One region of the Streptomyces sp. NPDC059008 genome, then DNA from elsewhere that is predicted to be linked to it. Evidence: riboswitches for the same ligand, from Rfam matches in the RefSeq annotation. Region 1 holds a riboswitch; each other region holds the start of a gene.
The links. A riboswitch is a leader RNA that binds a small molecule or an ion and turns the genes downstream of it on or off. The one in region 1 is predicted to bind cobalamin.
Positions count from the first base shown of each region.

Region 2: it holds a riboswitch for cobalamin, as region 1 does, so the genes downstream of both, ACFWZH_RS06765 (CoA-acylating methylmalonate-semialdehyde dehydrogenase) here and ACFWZH_RS22405 (ribonucleoside-diphosphate reductase subunit alpha) in region 1, are expected to answer to the same signal.
Region 3: it holds a riboswitch for cobalamin, as region 1 does, so the genes downstream of both, ACFWZH_RS38115 (cobalamin biosynthesis protein) here and ACFWZH_RS22405 (ribonucleoside-diphosphate reductase subunit alpha) in region 1, are expected to answer to the same signal.
Region 4: it holds a riboswitch for cobalamin, as region 1 does, so the genes downstream of both, ACFWZH_RS35250 (prenyltransferase/squalene oxidase repeat-containing protein) here and ACFWZH_RS22405 (ribonucleoside-diphosphate reductase subunit alpha) in region 1, are expected to answer to the same signal.

Region 1 covers NZ_JBHYJC010000019.1:5,955-12,896, forward strand. Annotated here, with positions in the region: gene ACFWZH_RS22400 (ribonucleotide-diphosphate reductase subunit beta) at 1-728, opposite strand, end outside; gene ACFWZH_RS22405 (ribonucleoside-diphosphate reductase subunit alpha) at 728-3,175, opposite strand; cobalamin riboswitch at 3,337-3,499, opposite strand; gene ACFWZH_RS22410 (GNAT family N-acetyltransferase) at 3,615-4,118, opposite strand; gene ACFWZH_RS22415 (Uma2 family endonuclease) at 4,226-4,849, shown strand; gene mctP (monocarboxylate uptake permease MctP) at 4,858-6,534, opposite strand; gene ACFWZH_RS22425 (DUF3311 domain-containing protein) at 6,543-6,803, opposite strand; gene ACFWZH_RS22430 (GntR family transcriptional regulator) at 6,941-6,942, opposite strand, start outside.
Region 2 covers NZ_JBHYJC010000003.1:316,462-323,403, forward strand. Annotated here, with positions in the region: gene ACFWZH_RS06750 (carbohydrate ABC transporter permease) at 1-160, shown strand, start outside; gene ACFWZH_RS06755 (carbohydrate ABC transporter permease) at 157-990, shown strand; gene ACFWZH_RS06760 (alpha-amylase family glycosyl hydrolase) at 1,084-2,724, shown strand; cobalamin riboswitch at 2,868-3,049, shown strand; gene ACFWZH_RS06765 (CoA-acylating methylmalonate-semialdehyde dehydrogenase) at 3,292-4,815, shown strand; gene ACFWZH_RS06770 (acyl-CoA dehydrogenase family protein) at 4,822-5,967, shown strand; gene ACFWZH_RS06775 (enoyl-CoA hydratase/isomerase family protein) at 5,967-6,942, shown strand, end outside.
Region 3 covers NZ_JBHYJC010000077.1:12,766-19,707, forward strand. Annotated here, with positions in the region: gene ACFWZH_RS38110 (cobyric acid synthase) at 1-985, opposite strand, end outside; gene ACFWZH_RS38115 (cobalamin biosynthesis protein) at 982-1,968, opposite strand; cobalamin riboswitch at 2,098-2,248, opposite strand; gene ACFWZH_RS38120 (hypothetical protein) at 2,451-2,888, shown strand; gene ACFWZH_RS38125 (caspase family protein) at 2,894-5,545, shown strand; gene ACFWZH_RS38130 (extracellular solute-binding protein) at 5,542-6,909, shown strand.
Region 4 covers NZ_JBHYJC010000056.1:10,469-17,410, forward strand. Annotated here, with positions in the region: gene ACFWZH_RS35235 (ABC transporter ATP-binding protein) at 1-578, opposite strand, end outside; partial or broken gene ACFWZH_RS35240 (CbiQ family ECF transporter T component) at 911-2,032, opposite strand; gene ACFWZH_RS35245 (SCO2322 family protein) at 2,029-2,736, opposite strand; gene ACFWZH_RS35250 (prenyltransferase/squalene oxidase repeat-containing protein) at 2,763-4,079, opposite strand; cobalamin riboswitch at 4,251-4,393, opposite strand; gene ACFWZH_RS35255 (MBL fold metallo-hydrolase) at 4,531-5,589, opposite strand; gene ACFWZH_RS35260 (aldehyde dehydrogenase) at 6,050-6,942, shown strand, end outside.

The DNA of each region.
Region 1 (6,942 bases):
TCCTCGCGGACCGTGTCCACCACCGAGAACGCGAAGTCCATGTGCATGGACTCGTCGCGGAAGACCCAGTTGGTGCCGGTGGCCAGCCCGTGCAGCAGACCGCGCGAGCGGAACCAGTAGACGTAGGCGAAGGCGCCGTAGAAGAACAGCCCCTCGATGCAGGCCGCGAAGCAGATCAGGTTCAGCAGGAAGCGGCGCCGGTCGGCCTTGGACTCCAGCCGGTCGATGCTCTCGACCGAGTCCATCCACTTGAAGCAGAACTCGGCCTTCTCCCGGATGGAGGGGATGTTCTCCACGGCCGCGAAGGCGGCGGCGCGGTCGTCCGGGTCGGGGAGGTAGGTGTCCAGCAGCGTCAGATAGAACTGGACGTGCACCGCCTCCTCGAAGAGCTGACGGCTCAGGTACAGCCGCGCCTCGGGGGAGTTGATGTGCTTGTAGAGCGTCAGCACGAGGTTGTTGGCGACGATCGAGTCACCGGTCGCGAAGAACGCGACCAGCCGGCCGATCATGTGCTGCTCGCCCGGCGAGAGCTTGGCGAGGTCGGCGACGTCGGAGTGGAGGTCGACCTCCTCCACGGTCCAGGTGTTCTTGATCGCGTCGCGGTAGCGGTCGTAGAACTCCGGGTACCGCATGGGCCGCAGGGTCAGCTCGAAGCCCGGGTCGAGGAGGTTCTTCGTGCCGGTGGTGGCCGTGTGCGTGGCCGCGGCGGTGTTCACTTCGGTCGTCATTACTGGCAGGCCTCGCAGGACTCGGGGTTTTCCAGGGAGCAGGCGACCGCCTCGGGGTCGGTGGCCTGCTGCGGTACGGGGACGGTGCCGCCGGCGGCCGCGGTGCCGCGGGCCGACTGGGCGATCCGGGTCGCCGGGCGCGAACGCAGGTAGTACGTCGTCTTGATGCCGCGCTTCCAGGCGTAGGCGTACATCGAGCTGAGCTTGCCGATGGTCGGCGACGCCATGAAGAGGTTCAGCGACTGGCTCTGGTCGATGAAGGGCGTACGGGCCGCGGCCATGTCGATCAGGGCGCGCTGCGGGATCTCCCAGGCGGTGCGGTACAGCGCCCGGACCTCCTCGGGGATCCAATCGACGTCCTGCACCGAGCCGTTCGCCTCGCGCAGCGCGTCACGGGTCCGCGCGTCCCACAGCCCAAGAGCCTTGAGCTCCTCGATCAGATACGCGTTGACCTGCAGGAACTCACCCGACAGCGTCTCGCGCTTGAAGAGGTTGGAGACCTGCGGCTCGATGCACTCGTACACGCCCGCGATCGAGGCGATGGTCGCGGTCGGCGCGATCGCCAGCAGCAGCGAGTTGCGCATCCCGGTCGTGGCGATCCGGGTGCGCAGCGCCGCCCAGCGGTCCGCCCAGCGGGGCTCGGCGTTCGGGTAGTGGTCCGGGTGCAGCACACCGCGGGCGGTGCGGGTCGCCGACCAGGCCGGGTGCGGGCCGTGCCGCTCGGCGAGGGCGGCGGACGCCTCGTACGCGGCGAGCATGATCCGCTCGGAGATCCGGGTCGACAGCTCCTGGGCCTCGGCCGAGTCGAAGGGCAGCCGCAGCCGGAAGAAGACGTCCTGCAGGCCCATCAGGCCCAGACCCACCGGGCGCCAGCGGGAGTTGGAGGCCCCGGCCTGCTCGGTCGGGTAGAAGTTGATGTCCACGACCCGGTCGAGGAAGGTGACGGCGGTACGGACCGTGGCGTCCAGCTTCTCCCAGTCCATCTCACCGTCGTCACCCAGGTGAGCGGCGAGGTTGACCGACCCCAGGTTGCAGACCGCGGTCTCCCCGTCGTCGGTCACCTCCAGGATCTCCGTGCACAGGTTGGAGGAGTGCACGACCTGGCCGGGCTCGGCGGTCTGGTTGGCGGTGCGGTTGGCGGCGTCCTTGAACGTCATCCAGCCGTTGCCGGTCTGCGCCAGGGTGCGCATCATGCGGGAGTACAGCACCCGGGCCGGGATCTGCTTGAGCGCCCGGCCCTCGGCCTCGGCCTTGCGGTAGGCGGCGTCGAACTCCTCGCCCCACAGGTCCACCAGCTCCGGGGCGTCCGAGGGGGAGAACAGCGACCAGTCGGCGTCCGCCTCCACCCGGCGCATGAACTCGTCCGGGATCCAGTGCGCGATGTTCAGGTTGTGGGTGCGGCGGGCCTCCTCACCGGTGTTGTCGCGCAGCTCCAGGAACTCCTCGATGTCGGCGTGCCAGGTCTCCAGGTAGACACAGGCGGCGCCCTTGCGCCGGCCGCCCTGGTTCACGGCCGCGACCGAGGCGTCCAGGGTGCGCAGGAAGGGCACGATGCCGTTGGAGTGCCCGTTGGTGCCGCGGATCAGCGAACCGCGGGCGCGGATGCGGGAGTAGGACAGGCCGATGCCGCCGGCGTGCTTGGACAGCCGCGCCACCTGGTGGTAGCGGTCGTAGATCGAGTCCAGCTCGTCCAGCGGCGAGTCCAGCAGGTAGCAGGACGACATCTGCGGGTGGCGGGTGCCGGAGTTGAACAGCGTGGGGGAGGAGGGCAGGTACGACAGCGAGCTGGTGAGGCCGTACAGCTCGGCGACGTCGTCCAGGGCGCGTTCGCTGCCGTCCTCGGCGAGGCCGCAGGCCACCCGGAGCAGGAAGTGCTGGGGCGTCTCGATGACCTGACGGGTGGTGGGGTGGCGCAGCAGGTAGCGCGAGTGCAGGGTGCGCAGCCCGAAGTACCCGAACCGGTCGTCGGCCCCGTCGGCGAGCGCCTGGTCGACCAGGGCGTCCAGCCGGGCGGCGTGGGTTCGAACGAACTCCGCGGTCTCGTCGGCGATCAGCCCCTCGCGGTGGCCGACTGCGACGGAGGCGGAGAAGGCGACCGCCCCCTGTGCGGCCGCCTCCTCCGAGATCGAGAGGGTGAGCAGCCGCGCGGCGAGCTTGGAGTACTGCGGCTCGTCACCGATCAGTCCGGCCGCGGCCTCGATGGCCAGCGACCGCAGTTCGGACTCGCCCGCGCCCTCGTACCGGCCGCGCAGGGCGGCGGCGGCCACCTTGCCGGGGTCGGTCGCGGTCAGGTCCTCGGTCAGCTTCGTCAGGGTGCGCAGCAGCGCGACGCCCGGACCGTCCTGCCCGTCCTCGCCCGGACCGCCGCCGGCGGGGGTGGCGGGCGTGGTCACCGCAGGCTGCACGACCTCGGCGTCTGACGCGGGTTCCGTTGGCGCGATGGTCACGTGATGCTCTCCCTCACTCGGCGGGGGCCGGGAGGGGCGGGACGCGACGGCCGCACGCGCGCATGCGGCACCCCGTGACGGTCAAGGGTGCGCGGGCACACCGCGCGGCGTCCACCGACCCAACCCTCGGGGCCCGGACGTATCGACGTCCGCACCGATGGCGGTGCGGGCGTACCGTCGGCAGGTCCTCGGACTTCACGGGCGCGCGGCAGGGCCCTCATCGGGCCACTGGGCGCGCTCTTACACCGTTGCGGGACAGTTCCGGATTCCCACCGGATTCCCCTGCGGCGACAGCGAGGACGAGCATACATCTTGTGCTGCTCCCCGCGTGCACCCCCACATCTTGTGTCGCTTCCTCATACCACTCCGACAGGTGTGCGAAGTGCCAGGGGGCGGGGGAGCGCCCGGAACGGCCCTCGGGCCGGGCCTGGAGCGCCTTTCAGGCCACCTCCCGCGCGAACGCCCAGAGCGTGACGCCCGGTATCGGATCCCAGTCCCGCTCCTCGGCGCGCGCGAATCCCAGCCGCCGGTAGAGCCGGTGCGCGGGCAGCACATGACGCGGCGTGGACAGCACCATGCCGCTCAGCCCGAGCGCCCGCGCCCGCTCCAGACACGCCGCCACCAACGCCTCCCCGACCCCTCGTCCGCGTCCCTCGGGCCGCACCGCGAGCATCCGGAACTCCCCCTCGCCGGGCCGCGCCAGCTCCGCGTACGGGCTCCCGTACGCGCTGAAGGTGACCGTCCCCACCACCCGCTCCTCGGGCCCCTCCACGGCCACCAGCACCTCGGCCCGCTCCGCCCGCTCCGCCACCCTCCGCAGCGTCGCCGCGTAGGTGTCGCTCTCCCCGGATACCAGCAGCCCATCGGCCAGATAGACGGCCACCAGCAACTCCCCGACCGCACCGAACTCCGCCTGCCGCACGGGCCTGATCGTGATGTCCATGGGCTCAAGTGTGGGGGGTGGGACCGACGGCGGGGTGGGTGTCGGTGGGCCTGGTTATCGTCGGTGCCACGCCCCGGCTCAGCTCGGCAGTGAGAGGAGAAAGTCCCGTGACCGATTCCCCCGACCGGCCCTACCGCACGCTCACCGAGTACTTCGAAGAGGCTGCTCGGATACTCGCTCGCTCCGACGAGCGCCCTCGGCTGGAGCTCATCGAGGGGCGAGTCAGCAGCAAGGCCGGGCCGGACGGGAACCACGGGAGGACCGTCGCGTGGCTCACCCGCCTCTTCCTGCGGAATCGGCCCGAACTCTGGCTCTCGGCTTCCCAGGGCCTGAAGGTGCAGTCCGGCCGCGACGGACGCGCCTGCCCGGACGGTTTGCTCGCGCACAGCGGGGCTTTCGCGGGTCAAGGGCAATGGGTGGATCCTGAACCGGTCTTGATGGTCGTCGAGATCACCTCATGCGACCCCGGAGCCGACCACCGTGCCCGGGTACAGAAGCCCCGTGCCTATGCGGAGGCCGGCATCCCGCTGTATCTGCTGATCGAGCGGGAAGAACGTCGGCTCACGCTTCACGGCGAGCCCGACGCCTCCCGCTACGAGGACATCCGCACCGTCGCGTTCGGCGAGACGCTTCACCTGCCCGACCCCGTGGATATCACTCTGGATACGGAGCCGCTCAAAGACTGGGCCGCCGCACCCCGAAGGGATGCGGCGGCCCGCGGCCGAGGCTGATCCGGCGCTCAGTGCCCCGCCGGTGCCCCCGCCGTGGCCGGCGGCAGTTCCGCCGAGACGCCCTTGTCGCCGACGTCCGCGGTGTAGTCGCCGGGGCTGGTCTCGTCGACGCCCTCAGGGGCCTTCACGGCCTTCAGGGCGAACGTCAGGACGACCGTCACCACGACGTTCAGGACGAAGGCGGTCAGGCCGATGTAGCCGATCTCGCCGATGCCGGGGATCTCCTTGCTGGAGCCGCCGAAGTGGGCCTGGGTCGGGCTGGCGACGCCGTACGCCGCGAGCGTGCCGTAGAGCATGCCGGCCGCCCAGCCGGTCAGCAGCGCCCAGCGGTGGAACCAGCGGGTGAACAGGCCGCCGACCAGGGCCGGCATGGTCTGCAGGATCCAGATGCCGCCCAGCAGCTGGAAGTTGATCGCGACGGTCTTGTCCATGGTGAGGACGAAGACCAGGGCGCCGACCTTGACCAGCAGGGAGACCAGCTTGGCGACCTTGTGCTCCTGCTCGGGCGTGGCGCCGGGCTTGAGGAAGTCCTTGTAGACGTTGCGGGTGAACAGGTTGGCCGCGGCGATCGACATGATGGCCGCCGGGACCAGCGCGCCGATGCCGATCGCGGCGAACGCGACGCCGGAGAACCAGCTGGGGAACATGTCCTCGAACAACTGCGGGATGGCCAGCTGCGGGTTGCCCTGGATGTCCGTACCGGCCTTGACGGCCATGAAGCCGAGCAGCGCCAGGAAGCCGAGCATCAGGGAGTACAGCGGCAGGATCGTGGTGTTGCGGCGGATCACGTTGCGGCTGCGCGAGGAGAGCGTGGCGGTGATCGAGTGCGGGTACATGAAGAGCGCCAGCGCCGAGCCGAGGGCCAGGGTCGCGTACGCCCACTGTGCGTTGGGTCCGCTGGTCAGCTCGCCGCGCGGCTTGCCGGGGACGGCGCCGGGCTCGGCGAACGCCTTGCCGGCCGCGTCGAAGATCCCGTCGAAACCGCCCAGTTTGATCGGGATGTAGACGATCGCCACGATGATGACCAGGTAGATCAGCCCGTCCTTGACGAAGGCGATCAGGGCGGGCGCGCGCAGGCCGGAGGAGTAGGTGTACGCGGCCAGCACCGCGAAGGCGATCAGCAGCGGCAGGTCCTTGACGAACCAGTTGGTGTGCGCGCCGCCGCCGATGCCCATCACGTCCAGGACGGCCTGGATGCCGACCAGTTGGAGCGCGATGTACGGCATCGTGGCGAGGATGCCGGTGAGCGCCACGGCCAGCGACAGGCCCTTGGAGCCGAAGCGTCCGCGGACGAAGTCGGAGGTGGTGACGTAGCCGTGCTTGTGCGAGACCGACCACAGGCGGGGCAGGAAGGTGAAGATGAGGGGGTAGACCAGGATGGTGTACGGGACGGCGAAGAAGCCGGCCGCGCCCGCCGCGTAGATCGCCGCCGGTACGGCCACGAAGGTGTACGCGGTGTAGAGGTCGCCGCCCAGCAGGAACCACGTCACCCAGGTGCCGAAGCTCCGCCCGCCCAGGCCCCATTCGTCGAGGTTGGCGGACTGCTCGGCCTTGCGCCAGCGGGCGGCCAGGAACCCCATGACCGTCACGGCCAGGAAGAAGAAGACGAACACGGCGAGTGCGACGCCGTTGACGCCCTGGGTCGAGGAGGCCGCGAGCGCGGTGGAGGCGCCCGCTGCGGACATCGCGTCGGTCACTGGTCCGCACCGCCCTTGCGGGCGCGCTGCTCACGCTGCACGAGCTTGTACGCCACCGTCGTCAGCGCCGTCGAGATCAGCACCCACAGCATCTGGTACCAGTAGAAGAACGGGATCCCGATGAGCGTGGGCTCGATCCGGGCGTAGGAACTCACCCACAGCGTCGCCACGAACGGAGCGAGCAGGCACAGTCCGGCCACCACACGTGTGGGTGTGACGACCGGTCTGCTGCTGGGGGATTCGGCTGGCTCTGGCATCGCGTGGCTCCGTCCGTGGCGGCGAACTCCTGTGCAATCGGCTGAAAATCTATGGCAGGGCCGTGGCACGCGTCACTAGCTGTCCGCATATCGGTATGAAGAATCCGAGCGGGGAGGGGCGGGGCGGCGGGCCGAGTTC
Region 2 (6,942 bases), on a different contig from region 1:
CGGACCCGCCGCGGCCTATGCGGTGATCCTCTTCGTCTATGTCTTCCTGATCGCGCTGGCCTTCGTCCGGCTGCTCGGCGCCAATGTCGTCGCGGACGACGACGCGGCCCCCAGGCGCGGCCGGCGACGCCTGCGTCTGCGCACGGGGGTGGCGGCATGACGAACTCGCTGAACTGGCGCAAGTGGCTGCTGTACGCGGGGGTCGCCCTGGTCGTCGCCTACTGCCTCGCACCGTTCTACTGGATGCTGGTCTCCAGTCTCCGGCGCACGTCGGACATCTTCGACAACTCGCTGATCCCCACCCGCTTCTCGTTCGAGAACTACCTCGCGGTCCTCGACCCCTCCCAGTCCTTCACCCGCGCCCTGCTCAACAGCGTCGTCGTGGCCGGTATCACCACTGTCCTGGCGCTGGTCCTCGCCACCTTCACCGCCTATGCGATGGCGCGGCTGGAGTTCTGGCTCAAGCGTCTGGTGCTCACCCTGATCATCGCCACCTCGATGTTCCCGGTGGTGTCGATCACGGTCCCGCTGCTGAAGATGTTCGTCGACTTCGGCTGGATCAACACCTACCAGGCGATGATCGTGCCCAGCATGTCCTTCACCCTGCCGCTCGCGGTGTGGAACCTCACCGCGTTCTTCCGGCAGATGCCCGACGAGCTGGAGCACGCGGCCATGGTCGACGGCTGCACCCGCGGCCAGGCCTTCCGCAAGGTCATCATCCCGCTGGCGGCGCCCGGCATCTTCACCACCGCGATCATCACCTTCATCGCGTCCTGGAACGAGTTCCTGATCGCCCTGTCGATGACGAACAAGGCGGAGATGCAGACCGCACCCGTGGCGATCTCGAAGTTCTCCGGGGCCACCCAGTTCGAGACGCCGTTCGGCAGCCAGATGGCGGCCGGAGTCCTCGTCACCGTCCCGCTCGTGATCATGGTGCTGATCTTCCAGCGCCGGATCGTCGCCGGCCTCACCGCAGGTGCGGCGAAGTAGGGCCGGTCCGATGGGCCAGGGTCGGACAGGCCCCGGCCCTCCCGCCCTCCGTACCGCTTTCCGCACACTCTTCCCCAAGGAGTACGCCCGACCATGCCCAGCACCGCACCCTGGTGGCGCAGCGCCGTCATCTACCAGGTCTACATCCGCAGCTTCGCCGACGGGAACGGCGACGGGATCGGTGACATCGCAGGCATCCGCTCACGTCTTCCCTACCTCAAGTCCCTTGGCGTCGACGCCATTTGGATCAACCCGTGGTACAAGTCGCCGATGGCCGACCACGGATACGACGTGGCGGACTTCCGGGAGATCGACCCGCTGTTCGGCAGCGTCGCGGAGGCCGAGGCGCTCATCGAGGAGGCGCACCGCTGCGGCATCCGCGTCATCCCCGACATCGTGCCCAACCACACCTCCGACCAGCACGTATGGTTCCAGGCCGCGCTGGCCGCCGGGCCCGGCAGCCCGGAGCGCGAGCGCTATGTCTTCCGGGACGGACGCGGCCCGGACGGTGCCGAGCCGCCCAACGACTGGAAGTCCTGCTTCGGCGGTCCGGCCTGGACACGGCTGCCCGACGGACAGTGGTACCTGCATCTGTTCGCCCCCGAGCAGCCGGACCTCAACTGGAAGAACCCGGAGGTACGCGCCGAGTTCGAGGACATCCTGCGGTTCTGGTTCCGCCGCGGCGTCGACGGTTTCCGTATCGATGTGGCGCACGGCCTGATCAAGCACCCCGAACTGCCCGACCTGCCGGTCCCTGCGGACCCGGGCTCCCCGGAGGACCAGGCTCCGGTCGACCACCCGCACTGGGACCGCGACGAGGTGCATGAGATCTACCGCTCGTGGCGCCGGGTGGCCGACGAGTTCCCCGGCGACCGCAAGTTCGTCGCCGAGGCATGGGCGCCCAACCCCGAGCGGCTCGCCCGCTACGTCCGGCGCGACGGCCTGCACACCGCCTTCAACTTCGACTTCCTGATGACCAGTTGGGACCCCGGGGCGCTGCGCGAGGTCATCGACAGCTCGCTCGCCAGCCTCGGCGCCGTCGGCGCCCCCGCCACCTGGGTGCTCTCCAACCACGACGTCGTACGCCACCCCAGCCGCTTCGGGCGCGCGGTGGTCAGGAAGTGGACCGCCAATGTGCCCTACCGGCCGGAGGGCCCCCTCGACCTCGGACTCGGCATCCGCCGCGCCCGCGCCGCCGCCCTGCTGATGCTCGCCCTGCCGGGTGGCGCATACGTCTACCAGGGCGAGGAGTTGGGCCTGCCGGAGGTCGAGGACCTGCCCCAGGACGTGCTCCAGGACCCCATCTGGGAGCGCTCCGGAAACACCGACCCCGGCCGCGACGGCTGCCGCGTCCCGATCCCGTGGTCCGGGCAGCAGGCACCGTTCGGCTTCAGCCCCGACGACGCCACCGGCGCGCCCTGGCTGCCCCAGCCGGCCAACTGGCACGCCCTCAGCGTCGAGGCGCAGACCGGCGACGAGACATCCATGCTGGAGCTCTACCGCCGCGCCCTCCACCTGCGCCGGGACCACGCCGCACTCGGCGACTCCGGCCTGACCTGGCTGGACACCCCACCCGGAGTCCTCGCCTTCACCCGCGAGCCGGGCTTCGCCTGTGTCGTCAACCTCTCCTCCGAGCCGTACCGCCTCCCGGAGCACGACGCGGTGGTGCTGGCGAGCGGGCACCTCGAGGACGGCCGACTGGGGGCGGACGAGGCGGTCTGGTTGGCGCTGTGACGGTGTGACGGCGCAACGGCGCCGACTGTGCGGACGGGCGACCGACCGGCCGACTCCAGGCCGGACGGTCGCCCTTCGCGCATGCGCTCGGGCAGCAGGCCCCACTCCCGGGCTGAAGGGACTGGATTTACTAGGGCGTCCAACTATATATTCGGGGCCAAGGCCCGCGGTGCAGGGAAGCCGGTGTGATTCCGGCACGGTCCCGCCACTGTGACCGGGGAGTACGTCGTCGAGCAGAACGCCACTGACGAGCACGAGGTCGGGAAGGCGGGCGGCGTGCGCTGATCCGGGAGTCAGGATACCGGCCGCGGGATGTTCCGTGTTTTCCACGAGGATGGAGCAGACACGCATGGCACCGGTATGCGTCCAGGACCCCGGCGGACCCGTCGGACGGGCATCGGACTCCCCAGGATTCCTCCGTCACGACCCTCCCGTCGTCTGAGGCCTCCGCCATACGCGATCTCGCGCAGCCCCCCCACGGACGCCACCTCGCCCGTGCCCCGGCGGGCGCGCCATCCCGGATCCCCTCCGGAACCGTCCGGATCCCCCTGACGAGAGCAGGTATTCATGGTCCGTGAACACGACCGCGCCTCCGTGCGCGAGTTGACCCACTTCGTCGGCGGCAAGCGCACCCCGGGGACATCGGGGCGCTACGACGACGTGTACGACCCCAACACCGGTCGGGTACAGGCCCGTGTCCCCCTCGCGAGCCGCGCCGAGACCGAGGCCGCCATCGCCGACGCCGCCCGGGCGCAGCGGGAGTGGGGCGGATGGAACCCGCAGCGCCGAGCCCGTGTGCTCCTGCGATTCCTCCAGCTCGTCGAGCAGGAAAGGGACGCGCTGGCCCGCCTGCTCTCCTCCGAGCACGGCAAGACGATCGCCGATGCGCACGGCGACCTCCAACGCGGCCTGGAGGTCGTCGAGTTCGCCGCGGGCATTCCGCACCTGCTCAAAGGCGAGTTCACCGACAACGCCGGCACCGGCATCGACGTCCACTCCCTGCGCGCCCCCATCGGCGTGACCGCCGGCATCACCCCGTTCAACTTCCCCGCGATGATCCCTCTTTGGAAGGCGGCGCCCGCCCTGGCCTGCGGTAACGCCTTCCTTCTCAAGCCCTCCGAACGCGACCCGTCCGTGCCGCTCCGGCTGGCCGAACTGTTCCTGGAGGCGGGCCTGCCGCCCGGTGTCCTCAACGTCGTGAACGGGGGCCGGGAAGCCGTCGACACCCTCCTGGAGGATCCCCGCGTCGGCGCCCTCGGCTTCGTCGGCTCAACGCCCGTCGCCGCGCACGTCTACGCCGCCGCGGCGGCACACGGCAAGCGCGCCCAGTGCTTCGGCGGCGCCAAGAACCACCTGATCGTGATGCCGGACGCCGACCTCGACCAGGCCGTAGACGCCCTGATCGGCGCCGGTTACGGCTCGGCGGGCGAGCGCTGCATGGCGATCTCGGTCGCCGTCCCGGTCGGCGAGGACACCGCCGACGCCCTGGTGGCACGCCTGACGGAGCGCATCGGGCGGCTGCGCATCGGCCGCAGCGACGACCCGGAGGCGGACCTCGGCCCGCTGGTCGGCCGGGACGCCGTCGACCGGGTGCGCGGATACGTCGACCTCGGCGTTCAGGAGGGGGCCGAACTCGTCGTCGACGGAAGGGACTTCGTCCTGCCGGGACACGAGAGCGGCTTCTTCGCCGGTGCCTCCCTGTTCGACCGGGTCACCCCGGACATGCGCATCTACCAGGAGGAGATCTTCGGGCCGGTGCTGTCCGTCGTCCGCGCCGGCGACTACGAGGAGGCCCTGCGCCTGCCCAGCGAGCACGTGTACGGCAACGGAGTCGCGATCTTCACCAGGGACGGCGACACCGCCCGGGACTTCACCCGCCGGGTGGACACCGGAATGGTCGGGGTGAACGTGCCCATCCCGGTGCCGGTCGCCTACCACACCTTCGGCGGCTGGAAGCGCTCCGGCTTCGGCGATCTGAACCAGCACGGCCCGGACGCGATCCGCTTCTACACCCGTACGAAGACCGTCACCTCGCGCTGGCCCGGAGGCCGGCGCGAGGGCGCGAGCTTCACGATTCCCACGATGGGGTGACCGACGATGACCAGCACCCTGCTCACCGAGGACCAACAGGCCCTCGTCGAGACCACCCTGGACTTCGCCCAGGACCACCTCGCCCCGCACGCCCTCGACTGGGACCGTGAGAAGCACTTTCCCGTGGACGTCCTGCGCAAGGCCGCCGGCCTGGGACTGGGCGGCGTCTACGTCCGTGAGGAGTCGGGCGGCTCCGGCCTCGCCCGCACCGACGGCGTCCTCGTCTTCGAGACCCTGGCCTCCGGCTGTCCGTCCATCGCCGGATACCTCTCCATCCACAACATGGTCGCCTGGATGATCGACCACTACGGCGACGACGCCCAGCGCGACCGCTGGCTGCCCCGGCTGTGCGCCATGGACGACCTCGCCAGCTACTGCCTCACCGAACCGGGCGCGGGCTCGGACGCCGCGGCCCTGCGCACCCGGGCCGTCCGCGAGGGCGACACCTACGTCCTGACCGGGGTCAAGCAGTTCATCTCCGGCGCGGGCGCCTCCCAGCTGTACGTCGTGATGGCCCGGACCGGTGACGACGGTCCCGACGGAGTCTCCGCGTTCGTCGTCGACAAGGACGACCCCGGCCTGTCCTTCGGCCCCGACGAGCGGAAGATGGGGTGGAACGCACAGCCCACCCGGCAGGTCGTCCTGGACGGTGTCCGACTGCCCGCCGACCGGCTCCTCGGCCGCGAGGGGCACGGCTTCCGCATCGCGATGAACGGTCTGAACGGCGGCCGGCTCGGCATCGCCGCCTGCTCCCTCGGCGGCGCCCGCAGCGCCCTCAACAGCAGCCTGACCCATCTCGCCGACCGGGAGGCGTTCGGGCGGCGGCTGCTCGACGCGCAGGCGCTGCGGTTCCGCCTCGCGGACATGGCGACCGAACTCGCCGCCGCCCGCGCGCTGGTCCAGCAGGCCGCCCAGGCCCTCGACCGCGGCGACCCGCAGGCACCCCAGCTGTGCGCCATGGCCAAACGGTTCGCCACCGACACCGGCTACTCCGTCGCCGACCGCGCCCTCCAACTGCACGGCGGCTACGGCTACCTGAGCGACTACGGCATCGAGAAGATCGTCCGCGACCTGCGGGTCCACCAGATCCTGGAAGGAACCAACGAGATCATGCGCGTCATCGTGGCCCGTGGCCTGACGGAGGCGTTCTGATGACCGCCGCCGAGGAACCCGTACTGCTGCACACCGCCGGACGAGCCGCCTACCTCACCCTCAACCGCCCCCGGGCCCTGAACGCCCTCACGCACCCGATGGTGCGCCGGATCGACGAGGCGTTGACCGCCTGGGAGCACGATCCGGCCGTCGAGACCGTGGTCGTCACCGGCGCGGGGGAGCGGGGCCTGTGCGCGGGCGGCGACATCCGCGCCATCCACGACGACGCCCGCGACGGCGACGGCGCCGCCTCGGCGGCCTTCTGGCGCGACGAGTACCACCTCAACGCGCGCATCGCCCGCTACCCCAAGCCGTATGTCGCCGTCATGGACGGCATCGTGATGGGCGGCGGGGTCGGCGTCTCCGCGCACGGAAGCGTCCGGGTCGTCACCGAGCGGTCCCGCATCGCCATGCCCGAGACCGGCATCGGCTTCGTCCCGGACGTCGGCGGCACCTACCTGCTGACCCTCGCGCCCGGCGAACTCGGCACGCACCTGGCGCTCACGGGCGGTCAGATCGGCGCGGCCGACGCCCTGCTGTGCGGGCTCGCCGACCACTACGTACCGTCCGGCGCACTGCGGCAGTTCGTCGACGACCTCGCCGGCACACCCGTACGAGAAGCGCTCACCCGCCATGTGCAACCGCCGCCGGAAGGAGAGCTGGCCGGTCGGCGGCACTGGATCGACGCCTGCTACGCCGCCGACAGCGTCGAGGAGATCGTCGACCGGCTCCTCGCCCATGGTGACCCGGCCGCGAAGGAGGCCGCGAAGACACTGCTCGCGAAGTCGCCCACCGCCCTCAAGGTCACCCTGGCCGCCCTGCGCCGCGCCCGGCGGCTCGGCCCGCTGGAACGGGTCCTGGACCAGGAGTACCGGGTCTCCTGTGCCGCCCTCGCCGCCCCCGATCTGGTGGAGGGGATCCGCGCCCAGGTCGTCGACAAGGACCGCGAACCGCGCTGGTCCCCGGTCACACTCA
Region 3 (6,942 bases), on a different contig from region 1:
GCCACGCGAGCGCCCGGACGGTGCCCCGGGTCCCCGGCAGCACCACCAGGTCCGCGTCGGCCAGCTCCTCGGCCCGGTCCACGAACCGCACCACCACGCCGGGTTCGGCGGCCAGCGCGTCCACGTCCGTGAAGTTCGACATCAGCGGTACGGCGGCGACCGCGACCCGCAGCACATCGGCGCCGTGCGGCGGCGCCACGACGCTCTCGCGCACCGCGCCGCGCAGCGAGACCCGCAGGCCGTCCTCCTCGTCGATGCCCAGCCCGTGCGCGAACGGCAGCACGCCCAGCGTCGGCCGCCCGCTCAGCCGCCGCATCATCGCAAGGCCGGGCTCCAGCAGCGTCACATCGCCCCGGAACTTGTTGACGAGGTACCCCGCGACCAGCGCCTGGTCCTCCTTCGACAGCAGCGCCGTGGTGCCGAAGAAGGACGCGAACACCCCGCCGCGGTCGATGTCGCCGACCACGACGACCGGTATCCGGGCGGCCCGGGCGATGCCCATGTTGACGATGTCGGTGCGTCGCAGATTGATCTCGGCGGGGCTGCCGGCGCCCTCGCAGATCACCGCGTCATGGGTGCGCCGCAGCTCGGCCAGGCAGTCGGTCACGGTGCCGAGCAACTGCTCCTGCCGGCCCGCGTGGTAGCCGCGGGCGCTGAGCTCACCGACCGGCTTGCCCAGCAGCACCACCTGACTGCTGCGGTCGCCGCCCGGCTTGAGCAGCACGGGGTTCATCAGCGCGGTCGGCTCCACCCGCGCCGCGGCGGCCTGCATCGCCTGGGCCCGGCCGATCTCCGCGCCCTCGCGCGTGACGAACGAGTTCAGCGACATGTTCTGCGCCTTGAAGGGCGCCACGCGCACGCCCTGGCGCACCAGCCAGCGGCAGATCCCCGCCGTCACCACGCTCTTGCCGGCGTCCGACGTCGTACCGGCCACCAACAGGCCCCCGCCGACGGCCTTGCCGGACGCCCTGCTCCGCCCGTTCAACGGCTCTTCCTCCCGCTCCCGCGGCGCGCCGCCGCACTCCTGTGCCGCACCGCGCCCGCCACCAGCCGCCCCGCCACCGTCGTCGCCAGCGCCAGCGCGCTCACCTTCCGCGACAGCCGTACCGCCCGTTCGATGTCGCCGGCCGCGACCGGCCGCGCCCCGCCGTTGAGCACCGGTCGGTGCTCGACCCGCCCGGCGTACGCCAGCGTGCCGCCCAGCCGTACGCCCAGCGCACCCGCGAACGACGCCTCCACCGGGCCCGCGTTGGGGCTCGGGTGCGCCCCGCCGTCCGCCCGCCAGGCCCGCAGCGCGCCGCGCCGGTCGGGGCCGGCGAGCACCGCCAGCGCGGCGGTCAGCCGGGAGCCGGGCCAGCCGGCGAGGTCGTCGAGCCGGGCCGAGGCCCAGCCGAAGCGCCGGTAACGCGGCGACTTGTGACCCACCATCGCGTCCAGCGTGTTCACCGCCCGGAACGCCACCAGGCCGGGCACCCCGCCGAACGCGCCCCACACCAGGGCGCCCACCACCGCGTCCGAGGTGTTCTCGGCGACCGACTCCACCACCGCGCGGGCCAGCTGCGGCCCGTCCAGCGCCTGCGGATCACGCCCGCACAGATGCGGCAGCCGCTCCCGCGCCACGTCCAGGTCGCCCGCCGTGAGCGCCCCGCCGACGGCCCGTGCCTCCCGGCCCAGCGAGGTGCCGCCCAGCACGGCCCAGACCGTCGCCGCGGTCAGCGCGACCCGGGCGCCGCGGGAGCGTCCCGTGGCGCGCTGCAGCAGGGCGGCCCCGGCGGCCGCACCGCCCGCGCACAGCACGGCGTGTGCCGCTCCGTACCCGCGGTGGTCGCGCCACAGCCGGCGCTCCACGGCGCCCGCCGCCCGGCCGAACGCGGCCACCGGATGGCCGCGCCGCGGATCCGCCGCGATCAGGTCGGCGAGGAAGCCCAGGGCCGCGCCGCACGCGTATCCCGCGTGTTCGCCGCGCATCGGGTCAGACCGCCGTCAGGCCTCGAAGGGGCCCTGCGGGGGCGTGCAGTGGTGCTCTCGAAGGGCGGCCGGGCATGGCGGTATGTCCTCACTCAGGGTCCGCGCCCTGGCTCGACGTGACGGCGACAAGAGTCTCCTGGCTCCCGGATCGGCGTGGCCCCCGGCCTTCCAGTCCTGGTACGCCGTCAGACGTACGCGAGGCGGACCGTGGCCTTCGCTGGAGGAACGCTCCCCGGTGACAGTGGCGGGACCGCGCCGGATTCTCACCGGACTTCCTCATCTGTCGCCGATTGGCTCCGGCAGTCCACCACGCCCCGCGAAGGCCCGTCAACTCAACCTTGACCTGCGACGCAGCCCCGCGGCAGGCGCTGTGGCACGCGCCACAGGGTGGCGGCCGCGTCACAGACGGTTGCCTGTGCCCCTGATCCCACGTCACTATCAGTTGCACGGTGGCGAAGGGGCCGCCGGAAGGGGGCTGGGGGATGCCGGAGAGCGCCGGTCATCACGAGATCCGCATCAGGATCACGGGGACGAACAATCCGCAGCAGGACATCGACGACCTCCAGGTGTGGCTGGAGCGCGAACCCTGGCTGAGCCGCCGGGAACACGCCTGGGAGCAGCGGCCGCGCCCCGCCCACGAAGCGGCCGACACCGACGGTGCCGGCTCGGCCGGTCCCGGCGACATGGCCGTGGGAGTGGATGACCTGATCCTGGTGATCGTCGGCGCGGTCGCCGCCGAGGTCACCAAGGGGCTGGGCATCGCCCTGCGGGAGTGGCTGCGGCGCCGCAAGGAGGAGCGGGCCGAGGGCGAGGCGCCCGCCGTCGACGCCGGCACGGGCGGTGAGCTGCGGCCGGTCGGCGACACCGAACGCCCCGATCCGGGCGGACCGACGCGCGGGGGCGGCACCGGCGAGGGCTGACCCGGATGTCCGAATACGACGCGCGGGGAAAGATCAACCGGGCGCTGCTGGTCTGTGTCCACGACTACACCACGCTGACCGGCCTGCCCGCGGTGGAGGACAACGCCCCCGAGCTGCGGCGGGCACTGACCGCCACCGACCTGTTCACCGCCGACGAGGTCACGGTCTGCCGCCCCACGGAGCCCTGGGAGCTGGGGCAGGCCCTCAAGACCGCCGCCGACGAGGCGCGCGGTCTGCTGCTGGTGCACTTCTCCGGCCACGGCCGGGTCCGCAGCGACGGCGGCGATCTGCAGCTGATGGTCGGCGCCTCGGTGCCCCGGCAGAGCCACACCACCGTCTCCTGGCAGGACACGGTGCTCTCCTGCCTCGACAACGCACGGGCCGAGCGCATCGTGATCGTCCTGGAGTGCTGCTACGCCGGCAACGCCGACGGGGCCTTCCACTCCCTGCGCAAGCCCATGTCGCTGCTGATGGCCGCCCAGCCCAACCGCCGGATCTTCAGCGGCGACGAACCGGCCGGCGGCAGCCTCTTCACCCGCGCCATGGTGGAGATCCTCGAACACGGCCTCCCCGGCCGACGCTTCGTCGCCTTCGAGGACCTCGTACGGGAGCTGCGCACCCGGCTCGCCGACGAGCGGACCCCGATGGGCGACGTCTGGGAGCCGCGCTCCGCGAAGCAGAACACCCTCGACGACGTCGTCCTGTCCTTCGCCACCCCCGAGGTCCGGCTGCCGACGCCGCCGCGGGTCCGCTTACGCCGCTGGTTCAACCAGCACCTCCGGCGCCGGCTGCGGCTCCTGCTCGTGCTGGGCGGCGTCCTCGCGCTCACCGCCGCCACCCTGGTCACCCTGCACGCGCTGCGCCCGCCGCCGGACTGCCCGCCCGCCCTCGAACTGCGGCTGCTCACCGCCCCGGAGGCCGAGCCCACCCTGCGCCAGGCCGCCTTCGGCTACGAGATGTCCGAGCTCAACACCCGCCCGCTGCACGGCGAGGACGATCTGCCCGCGGGCTGCCGGCGCGCCCAGATCACCGTCTACTCCGCCGCCAAGGACCAGGTCGACCAGGGCTTCGCCGCCGCCGACCGCTGGCAGGGCCAGGCCCAGGGCACCGGCAAGGACCTCAAGGACACCAAGGGCACCGACCCCCTCCACCGGCCGGGACCCCAACCCGACCTGTGGGTCCCCGAATCCACCGCCGACTATGAGGAGGCCCGTCGCGGTATGCCGCCCACCGGATCCCCCGCGACCCTGCACAACACCGGCCCGGTCGCCTACAGCCCGCTGGTCGTCGGCATCCCGGCCACCGAACGGCTCACCGACGTCGAACCCGTCGGCGCCTCCTGGCAGGAACTGCTCACCGGCACCGACAGCGCACACCGCGATCTGCGGCTGCTGCGCCCCAGCCCCGTGCTCTCCGGCACCGGACTGCTGCACACCATCGGCCTCTACCTCGCCAACGACGGCTCGCACATCGACTCGTCCGGCGCCCCCGACCCCGCCCTCGCCGAGAGCGCCGAGCAGCGGCTCTCCGCCCCGGGCAGCCAGTACGCCGGCAGCACCGAACTGCTGTGCTCGCTGCGCCCCGACGCCGCCGGGGGCACCCCCGGCACCGGCCGCGGCGCCCGCTCGGCGCCGCTGGTCTCCGAGAAGTCCCTCGCCGACTTCAACCTCGGCCACGCCATCGGCGGCTGCCCCGCCCTGGGCTCCGCGCCGCCCCCGGGCGACCGCTACGCCGCCTACTACCCCAAGAACGTCCCGGCCCTGGACCACCCGCTGATCCGGGTCGACTGGCACGGCGCCGGGGACGCCGCCCCCCGGCAGGCCGCGGCCGACCGCTTCGCCGACTGGCTGCGCGCCCCGGACGGCGGACAGCGCGTCCTCACCGAGCACGGCTACCGCGCGGTGCCCGGCAAGGACGGCACGGTGCCCGCGCCCGCCGCCGACTCCCCGCTGCGCAGCAGCCGCGCCAACACCGACCTCGGCGCCCCCGTCATCCCCTTCACAGCCGGCGCCGACCAGGTCGCCCGGGTGCTGGACGGCTACGACCGGGCACAGAAGTCCAGCCGGCTGCTGATCCTGATGGACTCCTCCACCTCGATGGCCGACGGCGGCAAGCTCCCCGTCGCCCTCGGCGCCGCGGGCCGGGTCCTGGAGATGGTCGGCGACCGCCACACCTACGGCCTGTGGACCTTCCCGGACCGTACGCATCCGGGTGATCCGGCGGCGGTGCGCCGGGCCGTCCCGCTCGGCACCGCCGACCCGGCGCCCGGAAAGGCCGCACTGGAGCGGATCGCGAAGGGGGGAGCGGACGCGCTGGTCGACCACGGCGCCGCGATGGAGGAGGCGCTGACCGCCGCCGTACGGGAGATGAAGAAGTCGGCCGTCGGCCATCAGGCCATCGTGCTGATCCTGGACGAGGACGACGGCGGGCCCGGGCGCGCGGCGGGCGTGGAGCGCACCCTGACCGCGCTGCTGAAGCAGAAGCCCGCGGTGCCGGTCCTGACGCTGGTGATGGGCCGGTCCGGCTGCGACACCTTCGTCCTGCAGGGGCTGGCCGGCGCCTCGAAGGGGCAGTGCGTGCCCGGCGGCCCGCAGGCCCCCGATCTGCTGGCCGGACTGGTCGCCTCCATCGGCACCGCGGGCAGGGAGGGCCGGTGAGGACACCGCGCACCGCGCTGCCCGCCGCCCTGCTGTGCCTGACGCTGACGGCGGCGGTCGGCGGCTGCACGTCGGGCCCGCAGCCCGGCCCCGAGAAGGGGCCGATCGTCTTCGCCACCGGCAGCGACCTCAGCAGTACGGGCGTCCGCCAGGACCTCATCGAGGCCTTCGAGCGGAGCACCGGCCGCTCGGTGCGGATCGTCAAGCTCCCGGACACCGCCGACGGCCAGCGCAGCCAGCTGCTGGCCGCGGGCCAGTCCGGCAACAGCGACTACGACGTGCTCAACCTCGATGTGGCCTGGACCGCGGAGTTCGCCGAGGCGGGGGTCATCCGCCCCTGGGGCACGGCCCTGGACGGCGACTTCCTCGACAGCGTGGTCAAGACCGTCGAGCACGACGGCAAGATCTGGGGTGTCCCCTTCAACAGCGACGCCGGGCTGCTGTACTACCGCAAGGACCTCCTCCACGAATACGGCTATGACCAGCCGCCCTCCAACTGGGGCGAGCTGAAGAACGTGGCCGGCCAGGTGGCCGACGCCTACAACCGCCGGCTCGCCCGCGAAGGCAGGGCCACCAAGGCCCGCAGGATGTACGGCATGGTGGCCCAGCTGCGGCCCTACGAGGGGCTGACCGTCAACACCCTGGAGTCGGCCTGGGCCAACGGCGGCGATCCGGACGCCCCGAGCTTCACCAAGGGCGAGCAGGTCGGCGCGCTCCAGCAGGGCGTCGCCGACGTCAAGGACCGGCTCGACTCGATCATGCCGCACGAGGCCACGGCGATGGACGAGACGGAGAGCCGCCGCTGGTTCGCCGACGGCCGCGCCCTGTTCATGCGCAACTGGCCGGTGGAGTACGCCTCGGTCGCCGAGAAGCTCACCCCGGGCAAGCAGTTCGCGGTCGCCGAGCTGCCGGCCCGTCCCACCGACGGCAGGCGGATGTCCGTCCTGGGCGGGCAGAATCTGGCGATCTCCGCGGGCAGCCGGCGGCCGGCCGGGGCGCGGGCCCTGATCGAGGCGCTGACCGGCCCGGGCAGCGAACGCTGTCTGCTGGAGCGGGGCTTCGCGGCGACCCGTGACTCGTCGTACCGGCAGGCGGCCAAGGCGCCCGCCTGCCCGTTGCCGCCCGAGCGCGGTGAGCACGGCACGGGGCAGCGGGCGCCGTGGCCCGGCCAGGAGCCGCCGTACACCCGGGCGCTGTACGCGGCGCTGCGGGCGGCCCAGCCCCGTCCGCGCAGCGCCCACTACCAGACCTTCAGCAAGGTCGTGCAGATCCGGGTGTCCGAGTACCTCAACAGCCGCGGCGGTACCGCGATCGCCGATGCGCTGGCCCGCGAGGCCGACGAGGCGCTCAGCGGGCGGGGGTGATCCCCGTGCGCCCGGTTTGTCGGCCCCCCCACA
Region 4 (6,942 bases), on a different contig from region 1:
GTGCCGAGGTCGTGGACCAGGCGCTGGAGTACGGAGAGCACCTCTTCGGCGGCGGCCGGGTCGAGGGCCGAGGTCGGCTCGTCGAGTACCAGGACCTTGGGGTGGGTGGTGAGGACCGAGCCGATCGCCACCCGTTGCATCTGGCCGCCCGAGAGGGTGGTGATGGCGCGGTCGCGCAGGTCGGCCAGGCCCAGCAGGTCCAGGGTCTCCTCGACGCGGCGGCGCATCACACCGGGGGCGAGCCCGAGGGATTCCATACCGTAGGCGAGTTCGTCCTCGACGGTGTCGGTGACGAAGTGCGCCAGGGGGTCCTGGCCCACGGTGCCGACGACGTCGGCGAGTTCGCGTGGCTTGTGGGTGCGGGTGTCGCGGCCGTCGACGGTGACGCGTCCGTGCAGAGTGCCGCCGGTGAAGTGGGGGACCAGCCCGCAGACGGCGTTCAGGACGGTGGACTTGCCGACGCCGGACGGGCCGACCAGGAGGCACAGTTCGCCTTCGGGGACGGTCAGGTCGATGCCTTGGACCGTGGGTGCCGCGCCGTCGCCGTAGGTGACCGACACCTGCTCGAACCGGATCACTGGGTCGGCTCCTTCTTGTACGGAGGGGGATCGTCGGGGTGGCTGTGGCCCCCGCCGCGGCCGTCACCAGGATCACGGTCCTGGCCCCGGTCCTGGCCCCGGCCCCGGTCCTGGCCCCTGCCCTGGTTCTGGACCTGGCCCTGGCTGTGACCGCGCCTGTGGCTGTGGCTGTGGCTGTGACCGCGGCTGCGGAGCCGGCTGAGGTTGCCGCCGTCGTGGCCCGTGCTCGTACGGTCCGTATCGCGAGGGCTCGTACGGTCCGGACCGCGGGGGTCCGTACGGTCCGGACCCCTGCTCGAGCGGTCCCCGTGCCCGGATCGGCTGCCGCGCTCCCTCGGGCCCTGCGGCCGGGTTCCGCGCCGCACTCGGTCCGTGGGCCTCGGGAGGGGTGCCACCACCGCGGGGAGCAGTCCCAGCAGCACGGACGCCGCGGGCCAGAGCGGAAGCACAGGGGTAGTGAGGGGGACGGCGGGCGGGTGGAGGGCAGCCGGTGCGTAGGCGTTCGCCCAGATCATCAGGGCGGCCACGGCGATGCCGGAGCCCGCGACGAGCCAGGCCCGCGGGCCCCAGCGTTCGGGGCGGTAACGGGTGCGCAGGGAGCGGCGGCCGCCGAGCCACAGGCCGGCGAGGGCGGCCGCCAGCCCGGCGAGGAGCAGCGGCAGACCGTAGCCGGCGCCGGTGCCGCCGAGCAGGCCGTAGGTCCCGGCGCAGATGCCGAGCAGGCCGCCGAGGGTGAGGACGGAGGTGAGGTGACGTACGGCGCGGGGCACTTGGGCGCTGCGGCCGTAACCGCGGGCGTCCATGGCCGCGGCCAGGGCCACGGAGCGCTCCAGCGCGCCCTCCAACACCGGTACGCCGACCTGGAGCAGTGCCTTGAAGCCGCGGTCGGGGCGGCCGCGCAGCCGTCGGGCGGCGCGCAGCCGCTGGACGTCGGCGACCAGGTTGGGTGCGAAGGTCATGGCGACGACGACTGCCACCCCCGCCTCGTACAGCGCGCCGGGCAGGGACTTCAGCAACCGCGAGGGGCTGGCCAGCGCGTTGGCGGCGCCCACGCAGATGAGGAGGGTGGCCAGCTTCAGTCCGTCGTAGAGCGCGAAGACCATGCCCTCCGCCGTGACCCGGCCGCCGATCCGGACGCCCTTCGCCCAGTCGGGCAGCGGCACTTCGGGCAGCGTGACGAGGGTGTGCGTACCGGGGATGGGGGAGCCGAGGACGAAGGCGAAGGCCAGCCGAATGGCGATCACGACGAGGCCGAGCTTGACGAACGCGCCGTACGAGCGGGCCCAGGGCGCGTCCGTGCGCCGCGCCGCGACGACATAGCCGGCCACGCCCACCAGCAGCCCCAGCAGCAGCGGGTTGGTGGTGCGGGAGGCCGCGGTGGCCAGGCCGAGGGCCCACAGCCACCAGGCGCCGGCGTGCAACGCGGTGGTACGGGTCGCCTGCGGGGCGCTCATCCGCGCCGACGGCGCGCCTGCCACACGGCCGCCGCACCCAGTACGACGACGGCCGCGACACCGCCGAGCAGCCCGGCGGACGGCCCGCCGTCACCCTCGGAGCCGGCCCCCTTCGCCCCGTCCGTGCCCTTCGCGCCGGCCGCACCTCGCCGGTCGGCGGACTTCTCCGGGTCGGCGGACTCCTTCGCCCCGTCCGACCCGCTCACCTGGTCCGCGCACCCCGACTCCGGGTAGCCGGCGATGGCGCACAGCAGTGCATTGGGGTCATAGCGCAGCGACCCGGCGACCGCGGCCAGTGCCTCGCCCGCCGAGGCGTCCTCGGCCACCTGGGCGCACTCCGTCCGGGCCTTCGGCGGCCGCTCGCCGTCGGGAGCGTCCGCCGCGGTGCCGAAGTCGATGACGACGCCGATCCGCTTGCGGCCGTCCTTGGCGGGCGTCTCGCGGCAGATCGCGTCGAAGTCGGCGGCCGCGCGCGGCTTGCCGGCCGCGGCGGAGTCGGCGCTGACGGTGAAGCGGAAGCCCTCGACCGCGCCGTCGGCCGGGCGCACCGTTGCCGGCCCCTGAGTGGCGTAGGCCCAGGAGCCGCCGCTGCCGCCGTCCCAGAAGGACCAGTAGCGGTACTCCTGCGCGTGGGCCGGCCCGGTGGCCAGCCCGGTGACCGCGCCGGCCAGCAGCAGCACGCCGGCGATCCGGGTGCGCCGCATCGGCTGCAGCAGCTGCCTCGGCCGCATCAGAGCGCGTTCTTCTTCTTACGGCCGCTCAGCAGGAAGCCGATGCCGGCGCCGAAGGCGAGCGCGACCCCGACGACCCACCAGACGTTGACGCCGCCGTCGCCGTCCTTGTGGTCCTCGGTGCCCTCGGCGGCCGGCGAGGCGGTACCGGCAGGCTTGGGCCCGGTCGCGTTCAGCGCGGCCACCAGGTCGCTGCCTCCGAAGGAGCGCGGGTCGGCGCCGGTGGCGTGCGCGGCGAGCACCAGCTGGGCGTAGGCGGCCGGACCGTTCTCCTTGGCCCAGCCCGCGGCGTTCTTCTCCAGCCACTTCAGCGGCTTCTGGGCGGCGGCCCCGTGCGAGCCGGCCGCCAGCGCCACCACGGCATCCGCGGTGTTGCCGACATCGGGCTGCTCCTCCTGGCCCGGCATCGCGGAGAGCAGATGCTGTCCGTTCCGGTCGAGCTGGTCGACGAGGTAGGCGGCGCCGCCGTCCGCGGCCCGCGCCGCATCGGCGGACTTCTCCGGCTTGCCGTCCTTGCAGGTCAGAGGCTTGACGGGGGTGTCAGCCCCCTTCTTGGCCGGTGCGACGACGAAGCCCTTGCCCAGGGCTCCGGTGGCGGCGGCCGCGGTGGCGTCCGCGTTCGGCGCCGCGCCCTTGAGCTGGAAGGTGAACGCGCCGTGCTCGCCCTCCTTCGCCGCGCAGCCCAGCTGGAAGGTCAGCAGCGCGTCGTAGGGAGTCCTGCCGCCCTTCTTCGACGTGACCGACTCCGGCTTCTCGCCGGCCGCCGTGAGCGCGCCGATGACGACGGAGGTGGAGTTGGCGTCGCTGGCCGAGCCGGCCATCGAGCTCCAGCCGCCGTCGTCGTTCTGCACCGACTTCAGCCAGCTCACGGCCTTCTTCACGGTCTCGCCGTGCCCGCCGAGCGCGGCCAGCGCCTGCACCGCGGCGGCCGTCTGGTTGGTGTCCCGCATCGCCTTCGCGTCACAGGGCTGCTTCGGCTCGGCGCGGAAGGCGGTGAACGAGCCGTCGGCGCACTGCTGCCCGACCAGCCAGTCCACGGCCGAGGCCGCGGGCCGTACGCCGACCGTGTCCTGCGCCAGCAGCGCGAGCGACTGCCGCCAGACACCGTCGTACTGCGGGTCCTTGGTGCCGTACAGCCCGTCGGGCAGCTTCTTGGGCGACGTCGACGGGGCGGCCGCGGGCTCCGCGGACGCGGCGGGGGCGGTGGCCGTGCCCAGCACCGCCACGGCCGTCAGCGCCATGGCGGCGCGGCGCGCCAGGAAGGCGACAGGGTGCGTCGAAGGGGCCTGGGGAGCCATGGAAGCCATGGGGGCCATCGGGTCGGTGCCTCTCGGGTCGGGTCGCGGCGGTGGTACGCAGCCGCGCTCGGACGACCGCCGGGCACCGATCCTGCGATCGGGCGCGGTGGCACCGGGCTCAGCTCCGTATACCTCGACGGTGCCGCGCACCGGGCCGTCCGTCCGGGCGGGCGGCGGTTCCGGTGGCGGGAGCCTTGGTCGTGCCCCAACGGGTGCTCCGGCTCGTACGGCCGGGAGCGCCGCGCAGTGCGCGGGCCGACGGCCGTCCTCACGGTTGCGGGTCAGCGCCGGATTTCCACCGGCTTCCCCCGATCGGGTACGGATGAAGTTGTCCCGCACACCTTAACCGGCGCCCGGACGGGGCCCGCCCCGCACGTACGAGCCGGGGAAGGCCGAGGCGGCGGGGTTCGTCACACCCCCCTGTGCGTCACACCCTCCCATTCCTGTGCGTCACACCCCCCCAAGTGCGTCACACCGCCCGGTACGTCGCCGGATCGGAGCCGGGTACCCGCTCCACGTCCCCCTGCTTCACCAGGCGCCGCAGATGTGCCTCGGCCTCCGAGACGGCGATGTTCCGGGAGCCGTACGGGATCTGTTCCCAGGGACGGTTCCACTCCATGGCCACGGCGAGCTGCCAGGGGGTGAGGGGTTCGCGGAGCAGCGTTCTCAGCCCGGAGAGCCGCTCTTCGTGGTGGGCGATGAGCTCGCGTACGCGCCCCTCGGCGTCGGTGAAGGCGTGCTGATGGGCGGGCAGCACCTCGGCGGGGGCGAGCCGGCCGACGCGTTCGAGGGAGGCGAGGTAGTCGCCCAGGGGGTCGGTGACCGTGCTGTCGTCCGGGTCCCCGTACAGGCCGATGTGCGGGGTGATGCCCGGGAGGAGGTGGTCGCCGGAGAAGAGTCGGCCGAAGCCGCGAGCCCGCTCGCCCGGATGGTCCTCGCCCGGATGACCCTCCTCCAGGTGCAGACACACATGCCCCGGCGTGTGCCCCGGAGTCCAGATGGCCCGCACTCGGCGTCCCGGCAGGTCGAGCAGCTCGCCGGGCTCGATCCCGCGGTCCGGCAGCGCCGCCTGTCGGCCGGGCAGTCTCCGGCCGCGCCCGTTGCCGCGTGCCTCCCGCAGCGGTGCCAGATGGTCGTCCGGCGCGCCCGCGCCCGCGAGCTTGGCGATCAGGTAGTCGAGCCACTCGCCCGGCTCGGCCTCGCGGGTCCGGCGGACCACGGCGGTGTCCGCGGCGTGCATCGCGATCCAGGCGCCGGACGCCTGCCGCACCTTGGCGGAGAGGCCGTGGTGGTCGGGGTGGTGGTGGGTGATCAGGACGCCGTGGAGATCGGTGAGGGCGAAGCCACAGGCGGCCACGCCCGCGACGAGGGCGTCCCAGGAGTCCGGGTCGTCCCAGCCGGTGTCGATGAGCACCGGCCCGCGGTCGGTCTCCAGGAGGTGGACGAGGGTGTGGCCGAGCGGGTTGTCCGGGATGGGGACGGCGATGCTCCACACCCCGCCTCGGTGGTCGATCACCTGCGTGGTCATCCCGGTCCCCTCTCGGTGTGGCGTACACCCCGTCGCGTACGCCCCGTCACCCCGCACCTGCCCTCTCACTATAACTAGAACTGGTTTCAAGGCGGCCTGAACTCGCCTCCAGTGCATGGTGGTTGGGGTGGCGGTGGCGATTTGGTCGGCGCCGTGGACTCCTCCAACTAGAACTGGTATCAGTTTCTGGCGTGGTGAAACCGAGCAGTCCCGAGGCGATCGACTGACGCAGTGCCAGATGTCGGTTCGCAGCAATCCGGCAATCCGGTAATCCATCAATCCAGCGATTCAGCAACCCGGCAATCAGGCAACCAGCGATCCAGCAACCCAGCGATCCAGCACCACGATGCCCGGCAATACAGCGCTGTGGCACACGCACCTCACACGGTCGGCGCCAGACGGTCCGCGTAGGTGCGCACCCCACATCGGACAGGCGGCCAACCCGCAGGAGGCGGCAGCGATGAGCGACCTCGTCGAGCACGGAAAGCTCTACATAGGCGGACAACTGGTCGATCCGGCCGGCCGGGACACGATCGAGGTCGTCTCACCGCACACCGAACAGGTCATCGGCCGCGTCCCGCACGCCTCGCGGGCCGATGTCGACCGTGCGGTGGCCGCGGCCCGCGCGTCCTTCGAGTCCGGGGTGTGGGCGAACGCCCCGCTGGCGGAACGGATCGCGGTGGTGACCCGTATCAAGGACGCCTTCGCCGCGCGCAGCGAGGAGATCGCCAGGGTCATCAGCTCCGAGAACGGCACCCCGTTCACCTCCGGCGTCATGGTGCAGTCGCTGGCCTCGGTGCTGGCCTGGGACTCGGCGCTCACGGTGGCCCGCGGCTTCGGGGGCGACGAGGGGCAACCCGCGGACGGCAGCGCTCCGTTCGAGGAGCGGCGGGCCGGCGTGCTGGGGCCGATCCTCGTACGGCGGGAGCCGGTCGGGGTGGTCGCGGCCGTGGTGCCGTGGAACGTGCCACAGTTCACCGCCGCGGCCAAGCTCGCCCCCGCCCTGCTGGCCGGCTGCTCGGCCGTGCTGAAGGTGTCACCGGAGACCCCGCTGGACGCGTACCTCCTCGCCGAGATCGCGTCCGAGGCCGGGCTGCCGGAGGGCGTGCTGTCGATCCTGCCGGCGGACCGCGAGGTGAGCGAGTACCTGGTCGGGCATCCAGGAGTGGACAAGGTGTCGTTCACCGGATCGGTCGCGGCGGGCCGGCGGGTCATGGAGGTCGCGGCCCGCAACCTCAGCCGCGTCACACTGGAGCTGGGCGGCAAGTCCGCCGCGGTGATCCTGCCGGACGCGGATCTGGACGCGGCGGTGGCCGGCATCGTGCCGTTCGCCTGGATGATCAACGGTCAGGC